2 regions of the Ureibacillus chungkukjangi genome follow, and region 1 is predicted to be linked to the other one. Evidence: riboswitches for the same ligand, from Rfam matches in the RefSeq annotation. Region 1 holds a riboswitch; the other holds the start of a gene.
The links. A riboswitch is a leader RNA that binds a small molecule or an ion and turns the genes downstream of it on or off. The one in region 1 is predicted to bind preQ1.
Positions count from the first base shown of each region.

Region 2: linked by a shared signal. The riboswitch ahead of queF (preQ(1) synthase) and the one ahead of LG296_RS04020 (QueT transporter family protein) in region 1 are both predicted to bind preQ1.

Region 1 covers NZ_CP085009.1:775,867-785,765, reverse strand. Annotated here, with positions in the region: gene LG296_RS04055 (YjiH family protein) at 1-959, shown strand, start outside; gene ilvA (threonine ammonia-lyase IlvA) at 1,122-2,384, shown strand; gene LG296_RS04045 (hypothetical protein) at 2,502-2,663, opposite strand; gene LG296_RS04040 (nuclease-related domain-containing protein) at 2,894-3,853, opposite strand; gene LG296_RS04035 (ABC transporter ATP-binding protein) at 4,004-4,801, opposite strand; gene LG296_RS04030 (ABC transporter permease) at 4,794-5,834, opposite strand; gene LG296_RS04025 (ABC transporter substrate-binding protein) at 5,864-6,871, opposite strand; PreQ1 riboswitch class I at 7,231-7,275, shown strand; gene LG296_RS04020 (QueT transporter family protein) at 7,285-7,767, shown strand; T-box leader at 7,993-8,242, shown strand; gene trpD (anthranilate phosphoribosyltransferase) at 8,326-9,363, shown strand; gene trpC (indole-3-glycerol phosphate synthase TrpC) at 9,360-9,899, shown strand, end outside.
Region 2 covers NZ_CP085009.1:1,728,711-1,738,609, forward strand. Annotated here, with positions in the region: gene LG296_RS08510 (VOC family protein) at 38-460, shown strand; gene LG296_RS08515 (DNA alkylation repair protein) at 576-1,283, shown strand; gene LG296_RS08520 (YwbE family protein) at 1,408-1,605, opposite strand; gene LG296_RS08525 (hypothetical protein) at 1,605-1,796, opposite strand; gene LG296_RS08530 (hypothetical protein) at 2,030-2,518, shown strand; gene LG296_RS08535 (DUF5412 family protein) at 2,833-3,387, shown strand; gene LG296_RS08540 (hypothetical protein) at 3,461-3,841, shown strand; PreQ1 riboswitch class I at 3,915-3,961, shown strand; gene queF (preQ(1) synthase) at 4,088-4,588, shown strand; gene queC (7-cyano-7-deazaguanine synthase QueC) at 4,702-5,367, shown strand; gene queD (6-carboxytetrahydropterin synthase QueD) at 5,364-5,837, shown strand; gene queE (7-carboxy-7-deazaguanine synthase QueE) at 5,830-6,558, shown strand; gene LG296_RS08565 (VUT family protein) at 6,594-7,133, shown strand; gene LG296_RS08570 (group-specific protein) at 7,313-7,918, shown strand; gene LG296_RS08575 (hypothetical protein) at 7,958-8,170, shown strand; gene LG296_RS08580 (carbon monoxide dehydrogenase) at 8,238-8,765, shown strand; gene LG296_RS08585 (MFS transporter) at 8,887-9,899, shown strand, end outside.

The sequences.
Region 1 (9,899 bases):
TAGTAACAATGATGTTCTCATTGTTCTTGTTTGCAGGCTTACTATTACCTTTACTAACTGATTTTGGTTTACTAGAATTCTTCGGTTCCATGATGGTAAAAATCATGCGTCCACTATTTAAAATTCCTGGACGATCTGCTATCGACTGTTTAGCTTCTTTCGTAGGAGATGGAACAATTGGTGTTTTATTAACAAGTAGACAATATGAGCAAGGCAACTATACGGCTCGCGAAGCTGCAACTATCGCAACAACATTCTCAGTAGTTTCAATTACCTTCTGTTTTGTTGTACTTGATACTGTTAGCTTAAACAATTATTTCTTACAGTTTTATGGCTCTGTTATTTTAGTTTCCATTATTTTGGCATTGATTATGCCACGAATTTTCCCATTAAGTCGAAAGCCTGATACAAATATCGATGGTTCAACTCCGGGTGAGCGTAGTGAAGATGTGCCAGAAGGGTTCAATTCGTTCTCATTTGGTTTACACAGCGCGTTAGCTAAAGCTGAAGATAATAAAAACCTAGGAAAAGTAGTTGGCTCTGGCTTTAAAAACGTTCTAGAAATGTGGTTTGCAATCACACCTGTTATTATGGCATTTGGAACAATTGCTTTAGTTCTTGCTGAATACACAAGCGTCTTCAAAATTTTAGGTATGCCGTTTGAGCCAATCCTAGCTTTACTGCAAATCCCATTTGCTGATCAAGCAGCTCAAACGATGATTGTTGGTTTCGCCGATATGCTACTCCCTTCTATTCTTGGAGCCGGTATTGAATCTGAGTTAACACGCTTCTTCATTGCGACAGTATCTGTAACTCAATTAATTTACATGTCAGAGGTTGGTGGATTGATTTTAGGAACAAAGCTACCACTTAAAATTTGGGATCTATTCTTAATTTTCTTAATCCGTACGCTTATCTCAATTCCAATCATCGCACTTCTTGCACATTTAATCTTTTAATCATGAAGGGCTGGCACCGTTGCCGGTCCTTTTTTTGTTGTTTTGTTAGCAATCAACTTAATTGGTCCAGAATTTTTAGAATTAAAAAATAATTCATAAAAAATGGTTGATTTTATGCTAAAATGAGTCAATGGTTGATTTGAAAACGGAGGTAACAAAACGATGGAAGTTGTCAATTCAAATAGTATTGCTGTGGAAAACGTATTAATCGCACACCAACATTTAAAGGATGTCGTGCTACATACCCCACTCCAAAAGAATGAGTATTTATCTGAAAAGTACAATGCCAATATTTACATCAAACGTGAGGATCTGCAATATGTCCGCTCCTTCAAGCTTCGCGGTGCATTCTATAAAATTAAGAAAATCGAAGAAGAAGCACGTAATAGTGGCGTTGTTTGTGCAAGTGCCGGTAACCATGCACAGGGCGTGGCGTTTGCCTGTGCCCACTTAAATATCAAAGGGACAATTTTTATGCCTTTAACAACACCAAAGCAAAAAATTGACCAGGTTCGCATGTTCGGTCGCAACAATATCGAAATCATTTTAGAAGGCGATACTTTCGATGATTCCGCGAGTGCCGCAAAGGATTATAGCGCTGAGCATGACATGATTTTCATTCATCCATTCGATGATTTAGACATCATTGCTGGACAAGGCACTGTAGCAGTCGAGGTTTTAAACGATATCGAGGAGCCTCTGGATTATATTTTCGGTGGAATTGGCGGCGGTGGTTTAATGGCCGGCATTTCTTCCTATATAAAGAACATCTCCCCCAACACTAAGGTAATCGGCGTTGAGCCTTCTGGTGCAGCTAGCATGAAAGCTGCCTTTGAAAACGGCGGTCCTACTGCACTTGCTAAAATCGATAAATTCTGTGACGGCACAGCAGTTAAATGCGTCGGTACCAAAACTTACGAAATTTGCAGCAAATATTTAGACGATATCGTACTCGTTCCGGAGGGCAAAGTCAGTACAACAATTTTGGATCTATACAATAAACATGCAATCGTCGCCGAGCCTTCTGGTGCACTTCCCGTTTCAGCACTAGATTTCTATGCTGAAGAAATCGTAGGAAAGTCTGTCGTAGTAGTCATCACTGGTGGCAACAACGACATCAGCCGCATGCAAGAAATTAAAGAAAAATCTTTACTGTATGAGGGGCTACTTTATTACTTTATCGTCAACTTCCCTCAACGTGCAGGCGCCCTACGCCAATTCCTAACAGTCGTGCTAGGGCCAAACGATGACATTACAACCTTCGAATACACGAAGAAAAACAACAAAGAAAGCGGTCCAGCTCTAGTCGGCATCGAAGTCGCACATCCCGAAGACTACCAGGGCCTTATCAACCGCCTACGCTTCAACGGCTTCGAATTCACCGAGGTGAATAAAGATAGCCAATTGTTTGGGTTGTTAGTTTAATAGAGATTTGTGGCGGATTTAAACACTCGGAATTTTGATTTCGGGTGTTTTTTTGTTGCGGAGGGGTTTCTCTTTTTATATGCGACTTTTGTTTGTTTACGTGCGAGTTCTCCCTCTTTACTTGCTACTCCCACTTTTACGTGCGACTTTTGTTTGTTTACGTGCGAGTTCTTCCTCTTTAGATGCGACTTTCTTCACTTTACGTGCGACTTCTACTTTTACGCGCACTTTTATTCGTTTACGTGCGAGTTCTCCCTCTTTAGGTGCGACTTTCTTCACTTTACGTGCGACTCCTACTTTTACGTGCGACTTTTATTCGTTTACGTGCGAGTTCTTCCTCTTTAGGTGCGACTTTCTTCACTTTACGTGCGACTCCTACTTTTACGTGCGACTTTTATTCGTTTACGTGCGACTTTCTTCACTTTACGTGCGACTTCTCCCTCTTCACGTGCGACCTCCCCCTTTTACGTGCGCTTCTCATTTTTACATACGTCTCTCTCTATTTCTCGCTATTCAATAAAATCAGGTATCCTATATTTTCTATTTCTATAAGTACCTTGATGCTCTAAGTTTAAATCTTTAATTAACCGAGTTACGGCAAACCGAGACTCTATCCCCAAATACTCCCGTAACTCTCGATTCGAGATCCACTCGCTAATTAAATAGCGATAGTCGGTTAATGCTTCCAAATGCGCTTCTTTACTTTTCATGCCACATTTCGCACATTTGAAGCTGCCGTATTCAAAGAACATTCTACTTTTATATTCACAGTTTTTGCATAGGACGCCTTTTCGTAATTTAGCTTCATTTACTTTGGCTTTCCATTCTTTTCGCTGATGCTGATGCATTAGTTCGGTTTTGAGTTTTTCAAAGAGATTTAGAGGTATTCTTCGTTCTCGATAGTTATTGAATAGTTTATCGAGTTCTGTTTGTAGACCGCTTGCGTGGAAAATTGAATGACCTTTTGGAATAGATCCGATGATTGTGTAATCACTTACGATGATTACAGAAGATTCAACAGGTAAATTTATGTTCATCCCTCGTAACTTCCGAGAAATAAATTCTGTATGGCGTTTGATTTGGTTTAAGGGGTTTCTGAAGGATTCTATTGTTCCTTCTTGGTTTGTTCGGATCAATCGATGTTTCGACTCATCGATATCCAGCCGGCCACCGATGTTCTTTATTTCGATTATCCAAATAAAATGTGGGGTTAAAACAATTGTATCGATTTGATGGGAGTAACCTGCGTGATTATTAGTTTCGTAGCTATGTAGAAGATAATATGGGCTCTGGATAGTTAACTCGCTCCACAGCCTATCTACATGAACTTCTCCGTCATGTCCTTTCTTTTGTGCCATATATTGTTCCTTATAAAAACTATATTCTCTGGCTTCATTTTCTGGGTGCCTTCTCAATACAGCCTCTAAATTTAACAGCTTCCAGGATTTTTGTCTTTTGAGTATTTCCATTCACTTCCCTCCTATCAAACCATTTTATACGCAAAAGTACAATCTAGCAAAAGAGCCTAAATAATCAATTAACCCCAAAACCCCTTTTTTCTGATTAAAAAAGAGATGAAAATTCGACTTTCACGAATTTTCATCTCTCATAAAATTATTTTAGCTCCCTAACAACGCCCTATCGGAGTTCATTTTTTCGCCGCGAATTTTTTCGAACTCGGTCATTAAGTCTGGAATTGTTAAAGTTGGTTTTTTTGCATCATCGATTGATAAAATGATTTGTCCTTTATCCATCATGATTAAACGGTTACCTAAATCGATTGCTTGCTGCATATTGTGGGTAACCATTAAGGTAGTTAGGTTTCCTTCTTCAACCAGCTGCTTAGTCAATCGCGTGATTAGCTCTGCACGTGATGGATCAAGAGCCGCTGTATGTTCATCCAGCAATAAAATCGAAGGCCTTGTAAATGTTGCCATCAAAAGTGACAATGCTTGGCGTTCTCCACCAGACAACATGCCGACTTTTGCATTAAATCGATCTTCAAGCCCTAGACCCAATTTTTCCAAGGATGTTCGGAAGAAATCACGACGTCCACGGCTTACACCGATACGTAACCCTCTTTTTGCATTACGTGAATAGGCAATAGCCAGATTCTCCTCAATCGTCATTGATGGAGCCGTTCCTGCCATAGGATCCTGGAAGACACGCCCGATAAACTGAGAACGTTTGTATTCGGGTAATCTCGTTACCTCTTTGCCGTCAATCGTTACTGCGCCAAAGTCAGGTGTTAGTGCTCCGGAAATCATATTCATCATCGTGGACTTTCCGGCACCGTTACTTCCGATGATTGTTACAAAATCGCCTGGTGCTAAATGTAGATTAATATTATCCAAGGCGATTTTTTCATCAGGTGTTGCTTCATTAAAAATCTTATTTATGCCCTCTAATTTAAGCAAGGTTCTTCCCTCCCTGCAGTCGCGTTATTTCTCTATGCTGCTCTAGTCGTTCCATCTGTCTTTTCTCTTTACGTTTCTTCTCGCGACGCTTATCTACTAGCTGTGGAATGACTAATGCCAAAATTACAATAATCGCGGTAATTAGCTTCATGTCGGATGTATCTAACCAATCGATACGTAAAGCGACCGCATAAATAATTCGATAAATAATTGCCCCTGCAACAACTGCTAGCGTCGTGCGGAAAATCGTCTTTGTGCCGAAAATGGCTTCTCCGATAATTACCGAGGCAAGACCGATTACTATCATCCCAATTCCCATGTTGGCATCGGCAAATTTTGCATATTGAGCGATTAAAGCTCCAGAAAATGCAACTAGGGCATTTGAAAGACCTAGCCCTAATACGATTAAACCATCCGTGTTAGCAGAAAAGCTGCGAATCATTCTCTTATTGTCGCCTGTTGCACGAATCGCCAATCCTACCTCCGTTTTTAAGAACCAATCTGCAATAAACTTGATGATAAGTGTAATGATTAACACTACTAAAATGGTCCCCCAAGTGGATGGTGCTGGACTAATCCCTAACGTATTCTTGATAAAGCTTGTTAGAGCAGCATCGATCCCCAAATTACTCCAAAACACTTGAAACTGTGAAAAAATTGTATCAGCGTTCATCAATGGAATATTAGGTTTCACAATTGCATTTTCTGCAGATAATCCCATAATACGAAGATTGATGGAATACAAAGCAATCATCATTAAAATCCCTGACAGTAATGGATTTATCTTTCCTTTTGTGTGTAGAAGACCTGTCATACATCCTGCAATAAATCCAGCAACTATTGCCAATAATGTAGCTAGTATCGGGTGGTAGCCGAGCGCAATCATCATTGCTGCAGTAGCTGCCCCGGTTACGAAGCTTCCATCGACCGTTAAATCCGGAAAATCTAACACCCGGAATGTTAGATACACTCCGAGTGCCATAATTGCATAGATGATTCCTTGCTCAACCGAACCGAACAATGCTGTAAACATATTGAATCATCTCCTAATTTACTTTTTATTTATTCGTAGATTTCTGCATTCCAAGACTCTTGAATTTCAAGACCTAAGCCTTCAGCAGTTCCTTTATTGATAAGTAATTTTAAGTTAGCTGGGTAAGCAGCTGGAATTTCTGAAGGAGTTGCTTCTCCATTAAGGATTTTCACTGCCATTTGTCCCGCTTCAAAACCGATATCATAGTACTCGAAGCCATAAGCACCTAACCCGCCACGTTCTACAGAATCTAACTCACCCACCATTAGTGGAAGCTCGTTAGCATTTGCCACATCGACAACGGATTCTAGTGCTGATACTACTGTGTTATCAGTGATAATATATAGAGAATCAACCTTACCGATTAGTGATTCAGTTGCTTGTTTCACCTCAGCTGAAGTAGAAACGGCTGCTTCCTCTAATTCGATACCAGCTTCTCCTAATAAAGTTTTTACTTGTTCAATTTGTGCTACAGAGTTTTGTTCACCCGTGTTGTAAACTGTCCCTACTTTTTTCGCACCTAATTCATCCTTTAAAAAGGCTACAGTGTTTGCAATTGTATCAGGGTGTAAATCGATTGTACCTGTTACATTTCCTCCTGGTGCTTCCATTGACTCGATTAACTCGGAGCCTACTGCATCTGTCACCGATGTGAAAATAAGAGGAATATCTGAAGTTGCCCCTTTAACGGCTTGAGCTGAAGGTGTTGAATTCGCGAAAATTAAATCTACGCCTTCATTTACTAAGTTTTGAGCAATTGTCATGTTCATGCTTTGATCGTTTTGTGCGTTCTCTTCAACAAATTCTACATTTAAGCCAGCCTCTTCTAATGCTGCTTTGAAACCTTCCGTGGCTGCATCTAATGATGGATGCTCCACAATTTGTGTGATTCCTACTTTAAATGTTTTTCCTTCTTCGCTTGTTCCAGTACTAGAATCTGCTGTGGAATCAGTAGATGTTTCGCTACTACCACAAGCTGCCAATAAAAGCCCCAATCCAGCTAATAAGAACGAAAGCTTTTTCGTACTATTTTTCATGATATTTCCCCCTAATTCTTCTCTGTATCTAACCTGACTCTTTTTGAATAAATATCCTATTCTATTTTTCATTATTCAAAAAATTATAGTTTGTCGATTATATTACAGCGAACCATTTTAATAGTCAATAACATTTAGAATGTTCTGAATTCTACATTCATCAAATACTTCTTCCAACAAAGTAATTTGTCGCTTTAAACCGCTAAAGTACACCTTTTAACCGTTAATTTTATTATTTCAATAAAACAAAAATCCTGTGACATTTTTTCGACAATTCTCAGTTCTTGTCAGTTCCCCCTTTTTCCTCATGTTAATTTGACATTTATACAAAACTATAATATTATATCTCTCTGTGCTCTTTTCACGTGGTTCGAGAACCTCCCACGAAAAAAAACTAAGGAGAAATGATATAGATGAAAGTAAAATTTTTAGCAACGACAGGGATTATTGCAGCTCTTTATATTGCTGTTACCATGTTAGTTGCACCATTTGGATTTACGGAAATTCAATTCCGAGTTTCTGAAATGTTTAATCACCTAGTAGCGTTTAACCCACGCTTTTCTATTGGGATTATTCTTGGCGTATTTATCGCCAACCTTTTCTCACCACTAGGCGTTTACGATTTAGTGTTCGGTGTAGGTCACTCAATTATTACACTTGCAATCTTTATCTTGATTTGTAAGTTTGTAAAAAATATCATGCTGCGACTAATCATTAACACGTTCCTATTTACGTTTACAATGTTTATCATCGCATTCGAGCTAAACCTTGCATTAGAGCTACCTTTCCTTTGGACATGGTTAACTTGTGCAATCGGTGAATTCGCCGTGCTAGCAATTGGTGTGCCAATTATGCATCTATTAAATAAACGATTAAACTTTAAAGATTTGATTTAATGATAAAACCGAGAGCGAAAAGCATCGATTATTATAAGGAGAGTTTCCTATAATAACAGCCTGCTTCTTTGCTCTCGTTTTTTATTTTGTCTATTTGTCAGAAAACATTGACAAAGCAATCGATTACCTCTACAATTCTATTTAATTAATTGTTCGGATACGGTAGCAGGTTGCGAGAGCGCGACCACCGTTTGAGCAAAGCAGAGCTTAGATGAGAATAGCAGAGACAAATTGATGAATAAGAATAGTAGCGGTTTTAGAGCGCTTTAGAGAGCTAGTGGTTGGTGGAAACTAGTGCGGGCGAAATCGTGAATGGGCCTTATGAGAGTAGCTAGCATTTGTTAGCTGACGTATTTCCTACGTTACAAGGAAGTGTTTTTACATTATTTGGTTCGCTCTCTATGTAAAAACACGCCAAGTGGAAGTATGCAAGTACTTCAACAGAGGTGGCAACGCGGTATCGATCGTCCTCTACGAAAGGGATTTCCTTTTGTAGAGGACTTTTTTATTGTCCAATTCTAGCCTGCTAATTCCAAATTTTTAGGAGGATGAAACAAAATGACAATCTACTCTTTCACAAGTCAGGTAAAGGAAAATCAGAGCTTATCCTACGACGAAATGCTTCAAGCCGCAGAATTAATTTTTAATGAGAAAACGCCAAAAGAAGCGATTGCCGAATTTTTAATTGCTTTAAGCAATAAAAAAGAGACTACTGAAGAAATTGCAGCTCTTGCAACGGTTATGAAATCCTATGCACTTTCCCTCAATCTCGCTGCTGGCAACTATCTTGATAATTGCGGCACGGGTGGCGACGGTCTACAGAGCTTCAATATTAGTACAACATCCGCCTTTGTAATAGCAGCGAATGACGTGTCCGTTGTTAAGCATGGTAACCGTAAAATTTCCAGTGCTTCTGGAAGCTCCGATGTTTTACAGGCTCTTGGGATTTATACAGATTTTACGATGGAGGATTCGATCGATTTATTAAATAAAACAGGCATCACCTTCCTTCACGCTCCAAACGTTCATCCAAAGCTTAAACGTATTGGTGAGGTACGCCGTTCAATTGGAAAACCTACTATTTTTAATCTAGTTGGACCTTTAACAAACCCGGCTAATTTAACAACTCAGCTTGTTGGGATTAATCGACCTGAATTCGTTCACGATTATGCGAGGGTACTTAAGCTTTTAGGGCGCAAACGAGCAATAGTGGTTTCTGGTACTCAAGGGATGGATGAAGCTTCTCTTGATTCTGACAATACTCTTGCCCTTCTTGAAAATGGCGAGGTTAAATCACTAAATATCGATATTGAAGAGCTAGGCATAGCCCCTGCCCCAGTAACTGCATTACGCGGCGGTACACCTGAAGAAAATGCGATTATTTTAAGAGAGTTATTGAATGGGAAACAGAGTGCCTATTTTGATGCCGTTTTATTGAACACCGGCTTAGCCTTATTTGCAAACGGTAAGGTGAGTTCTGTTTTAGATGGCATTGAATTAGCCCGAGATAGTATTTTAACTGGGAAAGCATTAGCTAAATTAGAGTCAGTAGTTGAATACAGTCAAAGCTATTTAAAGGAGCGTGCAGTGCAATGACTATTTTGCAAAGAATTTTAGACCATAAAGCCACACTCATTCCTTCTCTTTTAGAGAATTCGCCCTTTTTCTCGGTGGAGCCAAAATCGCGCCCTTCTTTATATGAAGTTTTACAAAAAGCCGACACATTACAAGTAATCTCGGAAATGAAACGCGCCTCTCCTTCTAAGGGGCTTATTAACGAAGGAGCAAGCCCTATAGAGCAGGCTAAAAAATATGAGCAAGCTGGTGCAGCCTGTATCTCAGTTTTAACAGAAGATAAATTTTTCAAGGGCTCCTATCAGGATTTAGTGGACGTCGCTAATAATGTGGACATCCCGGTTTTAAATAAAGATTTCATTATTCACGAGGTGCAAATCGATTATGCAAAGGCAGCTGGTGCCTCTGTAATTTTACTGATTGTTGCTGCTTTATCAGATGAAAAATTAAATGCATTTTACACCTACGCAAGTGTATTAGGACTGGATGTTTTAGTTGAAGTGCACAACGAAAAGGAAGTGGGTCGTGCGTTAGCCATTCGACCTAAAATTATCGGC
Region 2 (9,899 bases), 950 kb from region 1:
ATGTTTTAAACCACAAACTACAAAAGAGGTGTATTTGATGACTTTAGGTATACATGCTTATATAAGAATGAATGGCAACGGTAAAGAAGCGGTAAAATTTTATGAAGATGCGTTACAGGCTGAGAATTTAGGGGTTCAAACCTACGGAGAATTACCTGAAAATCCGGAATTTCCACTTCCTGAAGAAGCAAAAGACCGTGTAATCCACGCACAATTGAGAATTAATAATACATTTCTTATGCTTTCTGATATATTCCCGGGCCAACCATATCAAACTGGCTCACAGGTAGATATAGCGATCCTTTTTGATGACGTAGAAAAGTCGAGAGAGGTCTATGGAAAGTTACTAGTCGGTGGAGAAGTGCTTATGCCTTTACAAGAAACACCTTGGAGTCCTTCATATGGACAAGTTAAAGATAAATTCGGAGTGATTTGGCAGCTTTCGACCAATTTAGATTAGTGCCAGTCTATCCTTATAATAAGTACTTGAAAACGAAGAGTTGTATCTCCTTGCAGCTCTTTTTTAAATGGGTTTAAAGTGAATTGTTATTTAAATTGAGAGGGAGTGTAGCTAAATGAATTTCGAAACGGTTATGCAGGAGCTAGAGGCTCTTGGAAAAGAACGCATGAAAAAGATGTATATAAGTAATGGAGCACATGAACCAATTTTTGGAGTGGCAACAGGAGCTATGAAGCCTATTGCTAAGAAAATAAAAATAGATCAAGCATTAGCAGAACAATTATATGCTACTGGAAACTACGATGCGATGTACTTTGCAGGGGTTATAGCGGATCCAATGTATATGACTGAAGAAGATTTTGAGCGCTGGATTGATGGTGCGTATTTTTATATGCTATCGGATTATGTAGTTGCAGTAACTTTAGCAGAAGCAAGTATTGCACAGCAGGTTGCTGACAAATGGATTGCAAGTGGGGAAGAGCTTAAAATGTCGGCTGGCTGGAGCTGTTATTGCTGGCTATTTGGGAATCGACCAGATCATGAATTTGATCCAGAAAAAGTCTCAATTATGTTAGACCAAATTGAAAAAACAATTCATGATGCTCCAGAAAGAACGAAAGCCTCAATGAATAATTTTGTATATACCGCAGGCATTTCATATATTCCAAAACACGAGAAGGCTCTTGAAATTGCTCATGCTATTGGTTCAGTTGAAATCAAACGTCCTAACAAGAAAAGTTCGATTGTGAATTCAGCTGAATCAATTCAAAAGGATCTTGATAAAGGACGCCTAGGTTTTAAACGAAAATATGTAAGATGTTAAAATATATATATATAATATTATTATGTAAACTGAATTTAGATTATATGAGTCTCTTCTATATATGATCAGTAATTAAACAAAAGCATTCAAGAGTGATGTAGCTCTTGAATGCTTTTGTTTATCTTTATGTTGAATGAATTTGCTGTACCCGTCCAATTTGCCCATCAGTTAGCCTTACTTTAATCCCGTGAGGATGGTTAGGCGATTTAGTTAAAATATCTTTTATAATACCTCGTGTAAGCGTACCAGTTCTTTGATCCTTCTTTAAAACAATATCTACCGTAATACCAGGTATTACATCCTTACGATTTTGCCCGTTCATTAAACACCCATTTTTCTACGAGTATTGCTAGCCTTCTTAGTCTGCTGGCTCTTCATTTTTTGGCCAGAAAGATCAGTTTTCTTCTTCCCGTTACCATTGTTCGCATTGTTTTTTTTGTTCTCAAGCTGCTGCTTTACTAGCTCTTGCAGGCTTTTCTTTTTTGGTGCTTCGTTTTGGTTGTTCTCTGTCATAGGAAATTCCTCCTTATGGAATACATGTTGAATCAAGTATAATCTATTTTCGCGGCTTTGGAAAGAAAGGAGGTTGGTTCAATTTAAAGTTAAATTTAGGGAACATTTTATAGTTAAAGTTTTTGCTATAAAAAATGGTGTTTTGGACAATTGGAGATAATAATCGGTAAATTTGTCCTTTCTTTTGTAATATTTTTAAAAAAAAACAATCTAATCTTAAAAGGAGGGTTTTGATGAAAATCCAAATCATAGTGTGCCTGTTAATGATATGTTTCTTGATAGGATGTAATATGGACGAATCAGCTCAGATAGCATCGACAAAAATTCCTGCCATATCTGATATACACGAAGAAAAACCACCAACGTTAATAATAATGATTGGGGAAGAGGTTATAAAAACTTATACTGGAGCTTATTCTTGGCATTATATAAAGAAGAGTACAGGGGAGGTGATTCAAGTTCAAACAGATCATGCACCTCCATACGAAATGGTCAATATCGAAGAAGGTACCACTGTGAACCTAACCGAACATATAGATGTACGATTTTCTATTGAACCATCTAGTTACGAATTGAGGTTGTGGAACAGTGAAGAAGTGATTGCAACCTATAATTCATTTGAAGAGATCAAGGAAAGAGGAAACTATATTGTTGAAGTAGTAGGAAACTGGGAAGAAAGCAGAGCAACTTATGTAGCTGCACTTAATATCACAAAACAGTAGAAACCTTATATAGGTTTCTTTTTTATGGATTAGAAGGTATAAAACTCGCTAAAACGTATAAGTTCAACTAAGCTTAGCCAAGTGTTTTAACAAAAAACTACACAATCTGTAACTTTATCCCATTTTATTCGTTTATAAAATATAGCTGAAATTAAGGAGATTTTATGAAAAATTTGAAAATTTTTGATGAAGCTTTTTTAGCATTTTGCTGGCTGCTGTTAATTATTTCAATAATTTTATTTGTCATTTTTGGTAGCTTCTTATTTGCATTATTTATTCAGGAAATTCAATGGAGTTCATAAGGAGGTAATGCTATGATTATACAACTAAATGTACTAGGATCTTTTATATTTTTCATCACTGGGTTGTTGTTACTAATATTTTTTATTAGATTAATTATCTTCTTCTTTAAGAAAAATAGATTTCCTAAAAAGCTTTTAATTGCTTCATTAGTAGGAATAGGTATGTTTTTTTGCATTTTCGTTTATCTCAATTATTTTTTTACCTTCGATCAGCTTATAGGGGAAACTTTTAAAGAACCTGTGAGCTCGCCAACAAAAAAATATACTGCAAATGCTTATCTGCAAAACTATGGAGGCGCTGTTGGTGGCGTTAAAATCTGGGTGAATATCACTAATCATGAAGATAATGATCAAATTAAAACTGTCTATTATGGTGAAGCTAGCAGTAACTTTTTTATGTATTGGATTGATGAGGAGACAATTTCGATTTCTCATGAATCATCAAATCATATAGATGCTGAAGATAGTATTGAATTAGATGTAAGTACTGATATTTACGATGAAACCGGCATCGCTTGTACAAGCCTTTTAATGAAAGATGAATATGAAAATTGCTATCAAAATTGAATAAAGATTACTTGCGAATTGGAAATTTATGGTACTATTAAAGTGTCAAATAAAGAAAATAAAAGGAGGAAATATGAAGCGCAAAACTTGTAATTTAATAACTCTATCGGGATTTGTCATCGCGTGTATTTTGCTTTTCAAAAAACGAAAATCGAAACAAGGTCAAACACTCTTTGTTTCTAGTGGAATCGAAATTGAATACCCTGTTATTGATATAGAGAAGAATGAAGTGACAGCTTATATTACATACAATGAAAAATTATATATGAGAGTTCAATACAATGTGAAAACTCACGAAATCAAAGTAAACGGAAGTGTAGAAACCATTAAACTCAACCCCTTGATCATAAATAAGCTCAAATTGAATGATGCAGAATACATCGAAATGATTAAAATGAATGCTGAATATTTAATTGAGAGTGAAAAAAGGAATTCTCGATCACTTGTAAAATAGTAAATTTGGAAAAATGTATTGACTTCCTCCAAAATTTTCTTTAATATGATGAAGAATAAATTACCCGAGCGAGTCGGGAGAGGTTCATAGCTGATACCCTCTATAAAAAACTATGGAAACATGACGATTCGCCATGTCCATAACAGGACGTGGCTTTTTTTATTTGCTTGTTTCATATTTTTTTATATTGCCATTGCTACAGCCTCTCTTGAAAGTGTTGGGATACATTTTCTAGGAGGTTTTTTTATGTCTGGCCGTAAAAATGAAGAAGGCTTAAATGATTTGAAATTATTAGGAAACCAAAATACGCAATATCCATCTGATTATGCTCCTGAGGTTCTGGAGGCTGTAGATAGTCTGCATTCAAACCGTGATTATTTTGTAAAATTTAACTGCCCAGAGTTTACAAGTCTTTGTCCAATTACGGGTCAGCCTGATTTTGCGACAATGTACATTTCATATATTCCGGATCAGAAAATTGTAGAAAGTAAATCATTAAAGCTGTATTTATTTAGCTTTAGAAACCATGGTGATTTTCATGAAGACTGTGTAAACATTATTATGAATGATCTTATCAGCTTACTAGACCCAAGATATATTGAGGTTTGGGGTAAATTTACGCCACGTGGAGGAATCTCGATTGATCCATGGTGCAATTATGGTAAGCCAGGCACGAAGTATGAAGAAATGGCGAATTACCGTTTAATGAATCATGATTTAAATCCAGAAAAAGTCGATAATCGATAACTAAATAATCCTTCATATTGGAAGGAAGAGGTTTTAGCTACCCTCTTAAAAAAACTAAGAAGAAACAGCATTTCTCTTAGAGTGCTGTTTTTTCGTTTAAAGGAGTTTTAAGGATGAAACAAGGTAAAGCAATTGTAGTATTTAGTGGTGGGCAGGATAGTACCACTTGTCTGTTCTGGGCGAAGGAGCGTTATGCTGAAGTGGAAGCGGTGACTTTTGATTATGGTCAAAGGCATTGTCTTGAAATTGAATGTGCAAAAGAGATTGCAAAGGAGCTTGACGTAAAGCATCATATTTTGGATATGTCCCTTTTAAATCAGCTGGCACCGAATGCATTAACGAGAACTGACATTGAAGTAGCAGATGGAGAGGATGGGGAGCTGCCATCTACATTTGTACCTGGAAGAAATCTACTTTTCATGTCCTTCGCAGGAGTTTTAGCAAGTCAAGTGGGAGCAAAGCATATCGTTACAGGTGTTTGTGAAACAGATTTCAGCGGTTATCCTGATTGTCGCGATATTTTTATAAAATCATTAAACGTAACACTGAATCTATCTATGGATGACACCTTCGTGATTGAAACACCGCTTATGTGGCTGAACAAAGCACAAACCTGGGAGCTAGCTGATAAATTAGGAGCACTTGATTTTGTACGTGAAAGAACCCTTACTTGCTACAACGGTGTAATTGCAGATGGGTGTGGTGAATGTCCATCTTGTAAATTGCGTCAAAATGGATTAGATGAATATTTAACCTTGAAAAAGGGTCTTAAGGCATGAGAGAGTTTCGAATTGTCGACCAGCTGCAGAAGCTTGATGTGGATATCAAAAAAAATCAATTAAAGTATCATTCAAAGCGAGTTCTCGTAAGTAAAGAATTTACCTTTGATGCAGCACATCACTTACATAATTATGAAGGTAAATGTAAAAACCTACATGGCCATACGTATCGTGCAGTTTTAGGAATAAGTGGCTATACAGATGAACGTGGGTTAGTAATAGATTTCGGTGATATCAAAGAAATCTGGAAGCAGCAAATTGAAATTGATTTAGACCATCGTTACTTAAATGAAACACTCCCATTAATGAATACAACGGCAGAAAATATTGTGGTTTGGATATATGGGAAGCTGGCAGAGGCATTATTGAATACTCAAGATTATAACGGGCTTCGTGTGGAATTCGTTCGTTTATATGAAACGCCAACTAGCTATGCAGAGGCAAGACGGGAGTGGATGGAGCTTGAGTAAAATTCCTGTTATGGAGATTTTCGGTCCGACCATTCAAGGTGAAGGGATGGTTGTTGGACAGAAAACGATGTTTGTAAGAACGGCTGGCTGTGACTATTCCTGCTCCTGGTGTGATTCAGCCTTTACATGGGATGGTAGTGGAAAGCATTTGATTTCTCAACTAACAGCTGAAGAAATTTGGGCTGAGTTAAAACGACTTGGCGGAAACGGTTTTTCTTTTGTAACGATTTCAGGAGGCAATCCAGTACTTCTCCGAAATTTAGAGGGTCTGGTTAATAGATTGAAAGAAAATAACATTAAAATTGGTGTCGAGACACAGGGGAGTAAATGGCAAGAGTGGTTATATGAGGTAGATGAATTAACTATTTCACCTAAGCCTCCTAGTTCGGGGATGGTAACGAACTATTCGATGCTAACTGAAATAATTGAAAAGCTAAATAGTAAAAATAGCAATCAAAATATTTCATTAAAAATCGTCATCTTTAGCGAAGTTGATTATGCATATGCAAAGGATATTCACCTTAGATACCCAGAAATCCCTTTTTACCTTCAAGTTGGTAACGACGATATTTCAGAGAGTGACAATGAGAAGCTGGTTAGTCGTTTACTTGAAAAATACGAGGTATTAGTTGATAAGGTTGTTGCAGATGAGGAACTACGGAATGTTAGAGTTTTGCCGCAGCTACATACGCTGATCTGGGGTAATAAAAGAGGCGTCTAGCTTTGATGTGCAAATTTAAATTTAAGGAGATAGACATGAGAATATTATTTTATTTATTATCAATTGTGATTGCTAATGTAGTCACAGCGCGATTTGCTCCATTAGAATTTGGGATGTTTATCGTTCCAATGGGGACGCTTTTTGTTGGAGCAACCTTCATTTTCCGAGATCTTGTTCAAAATAAATATGGTCGTAAGAAAACATACCTATTTATTTTTACAGCTTTATTTTTATCTGCGATAGTTTCCTATTCTCTAGGAGATACTCTTATGATAGTAGCTGCTTCAGCTCTTTCATTTTTAATCGCTGAAACAGCAGATACTGAAATCTATACACGTCTAAAGCTTCCAATGGCTTGGCGAGTATTTTACAGTGGGATTGTTGGCGGCTTCTTTGATTCAGTTGTATTTGTAATTGTCGGTTTAAGTCCACTCGGTGCAGGGTTCCTGCCATGGGAGGCGGTACCAGCAGCTATTTTAGGTCAAGTAATTGTAAAAACAGTGATCCAAATGTTTGGTGCATTAATTTTAAGCCAAATTCATGGAACTAAAGAAAAAGAAGTAATGGCAGGATAAAACTAAAGAAGCAGCCACCTTTCTAATATGAAGGTGGCTGCTTTTTTTCTAGCTTTAAGTTAATTCAATTATAGCATAATTTCCCAAAGAATTTCAGTCTATATTTTCTCCTTTTTGGTGGTTATGATAAGTAAATAAGTGGGATTCATTTCCAATAATATTATGGACGGGGTGGAGAGATGAAATACGTTTATCATATGGTACCTAAAAGCATGGTGGGAGAAAATCTTATTTCTTTAAATGAAATGAAATTAAGTGAACCAACACTTTATGAAAACTATGCGAAAAAGTATTTTGATCATCCTGACAGACCGAAGCTATTAGCTAAAAGCGTTCCTAAGCTAAATTGTTTGTGGAATGACGTCATTTTTTTATTGCCCCTGCATCCGTACTATATCTACGAAGCGTTGAATTCAATCGGAAGCAGTGTGAAAAAGGACTTAATGTTCTACAAGATTCCTACAGAACGCTTGCTTGAAAATAAAAATGCAGTATTTTTGTATAGCAAGGAAAAGGATAACGGTCCAGCTTCTGAAATTCCAGAAGATGAAGTGGAACTCATCGATATTATTTCGTATGAGGAGTGTTCTTCCTTACCGGTAGATACTTACGAATACTTTAAAGAAGGTCATAAAAATGGCAGCCAGATGGGGATGTTTGTTTATATTCCCCACATCTTGAGTTTAGGAAGCATCAATGTGAAGGATGTAGAGAGGGTAATTGGAGTATTTCACCGGAAAAATGAGCTGAAAATGTATTGGGAAATCTTAGGATCCTTTAAGTAAACATATATAACATGATAGTAGATTGAGGAGGGAAGTCAATTGAATGTAAAAGAGACTAAAAAACAATTGATAATTAGCTCTTTATTTTTTGTACTATTTATTATTGGAGGAAGCATTCAAATAATGTCTTCACCATTCCTTTTTGTGAGAGGCATTAATCTTTTTCTTGTGATAAGTAGTGCTGCTGTTTTGGGAGCCTTCATTCGCGAGTTTTATGTTGTGAAAGAGAAAATCAGAAATAGTAATAATTGAACTATATGAGGATAATTTATATGAAGTTGGACAAACTTAGTAATAAAAATACTAGAGGTATGATAACTTGAAAAAAATATTTCCTTTATTATTATTGTTCGTAATGGGTTTTACTATAGAGACAGGTGACGAAAAAGTTTTTGCAAATTCTAAAGAAACTACGCCTTATTATGAAGACCATTCAGTAAGGGTTGGGTATAAAACGGTAGATGAAGCAGTTAGTGAGTTTGAAAAGAATTGTGATTGTGTAGTAAAACTTCCTGCAATGATTCCTGACCTTAAGTTTACCCATGAATTTGGAGCATATTATAAGGATCACAAGGATAGACAAAAAGATTTGCTGCAAATTCGCTTTGTAAATAGAGAACAGAAAAATAATATTTTTAAGATTGATGTTCGTCCTAGTAAAGTGAGCTATGAAGGGAAAGAATATACGCTTCAGGATGGCAGTAAAGGTATTTATGTGGAACACCATATCTTTCACGTTTTTGTCTTTGAAAAAAACAATTTACAGTACATTGTAAGAATTGATAAAAACGCTAGCGATATAGATCCCTCAAAAGCTCTGATGGATGTTGCAAATTCGGTTAATTAGTTAAATTAATATTGGTTTTAAAAAGGGCATTTATCCAAAGAAGGATGATGCTCTTTTTTGTCGAATTATTATATAAGTCTAATATTTTCCATATGCTTTTTATATAGGGAGTGATGTGACAATGAACGTAGTGAGGAAATATTGGCTGTTATTAGGAGGACTAGGCTTTTCGAATTTAGGGAACTGGATTTATCTAATCGCATTAAACCTATCTGTATGGCATCTTACCCATTCGCCGGCAGCTGTTGCTGGTATCTATATGGTTGGTCCCATAGCGCGAATATTAAGTAATTTAGTAGCTGGTTCAATTATTGACCGTAATAATAAAAGAAGGCTAATGATTTGGTCAGATATCATCCGTGGAATCCTTGTATTTATAATGCCGTTTTCAACTTCTATTTGGTTGATTTATAGTCTTATATTTATAGCGAATATCGCGAGCAGTTTTTTTGGTCCGAGTAGTACATATGTAATTACAAAATTAGTAAATGATGATGATAAGCAACGTTTTAATGCGCTTCTTAGTACAATAAATTCCGGTTCATTTATGATAGGACCTGCCTTAGCAGGGGGGATTATTGTTCTAAGTAATACAAGTGTCGCAATGTGGATTAATAGTTTAACATTTTTTGTTTGTGCTCTTGCCATTTATTTATTGCCTAAATTTGATGATGTAACGTCTGATAAACGGGAAATTGTTAGGTTACATACGATTATCGAAGACTTTAAAGTCGTTTGGTCGTTTATTCGGCAGCTACCAGCCCTATTATACTTTTTATTACTTTTCAATTTTGCATTAATCATCGCGTTTGCCCTAGATTCTCAGGAAATGACATTTATAAAGGATGTGTTGGATGCATCTGATAGTGTTTATGGAATAATTGTTAGCGTTGCAGGAGTGGGAGCAATTATCGGAGGCATATTTGCGACTACTTTAGTAAACAAGCTATCCTTAAAAACCTATATAGGACTAGGGTTTTCACTTACTTTACTAAGCTATACAGTTTTCTACGCCTCCAATACACTTTGGTTGGCTATTGTCAGTTTCGTTACATTAGGGCTGTTCATGGCATTTTGCAATACAGGCTATGCTACGCTGTACCAGAAAACCATTCCAACAGAAATTATGGGGCG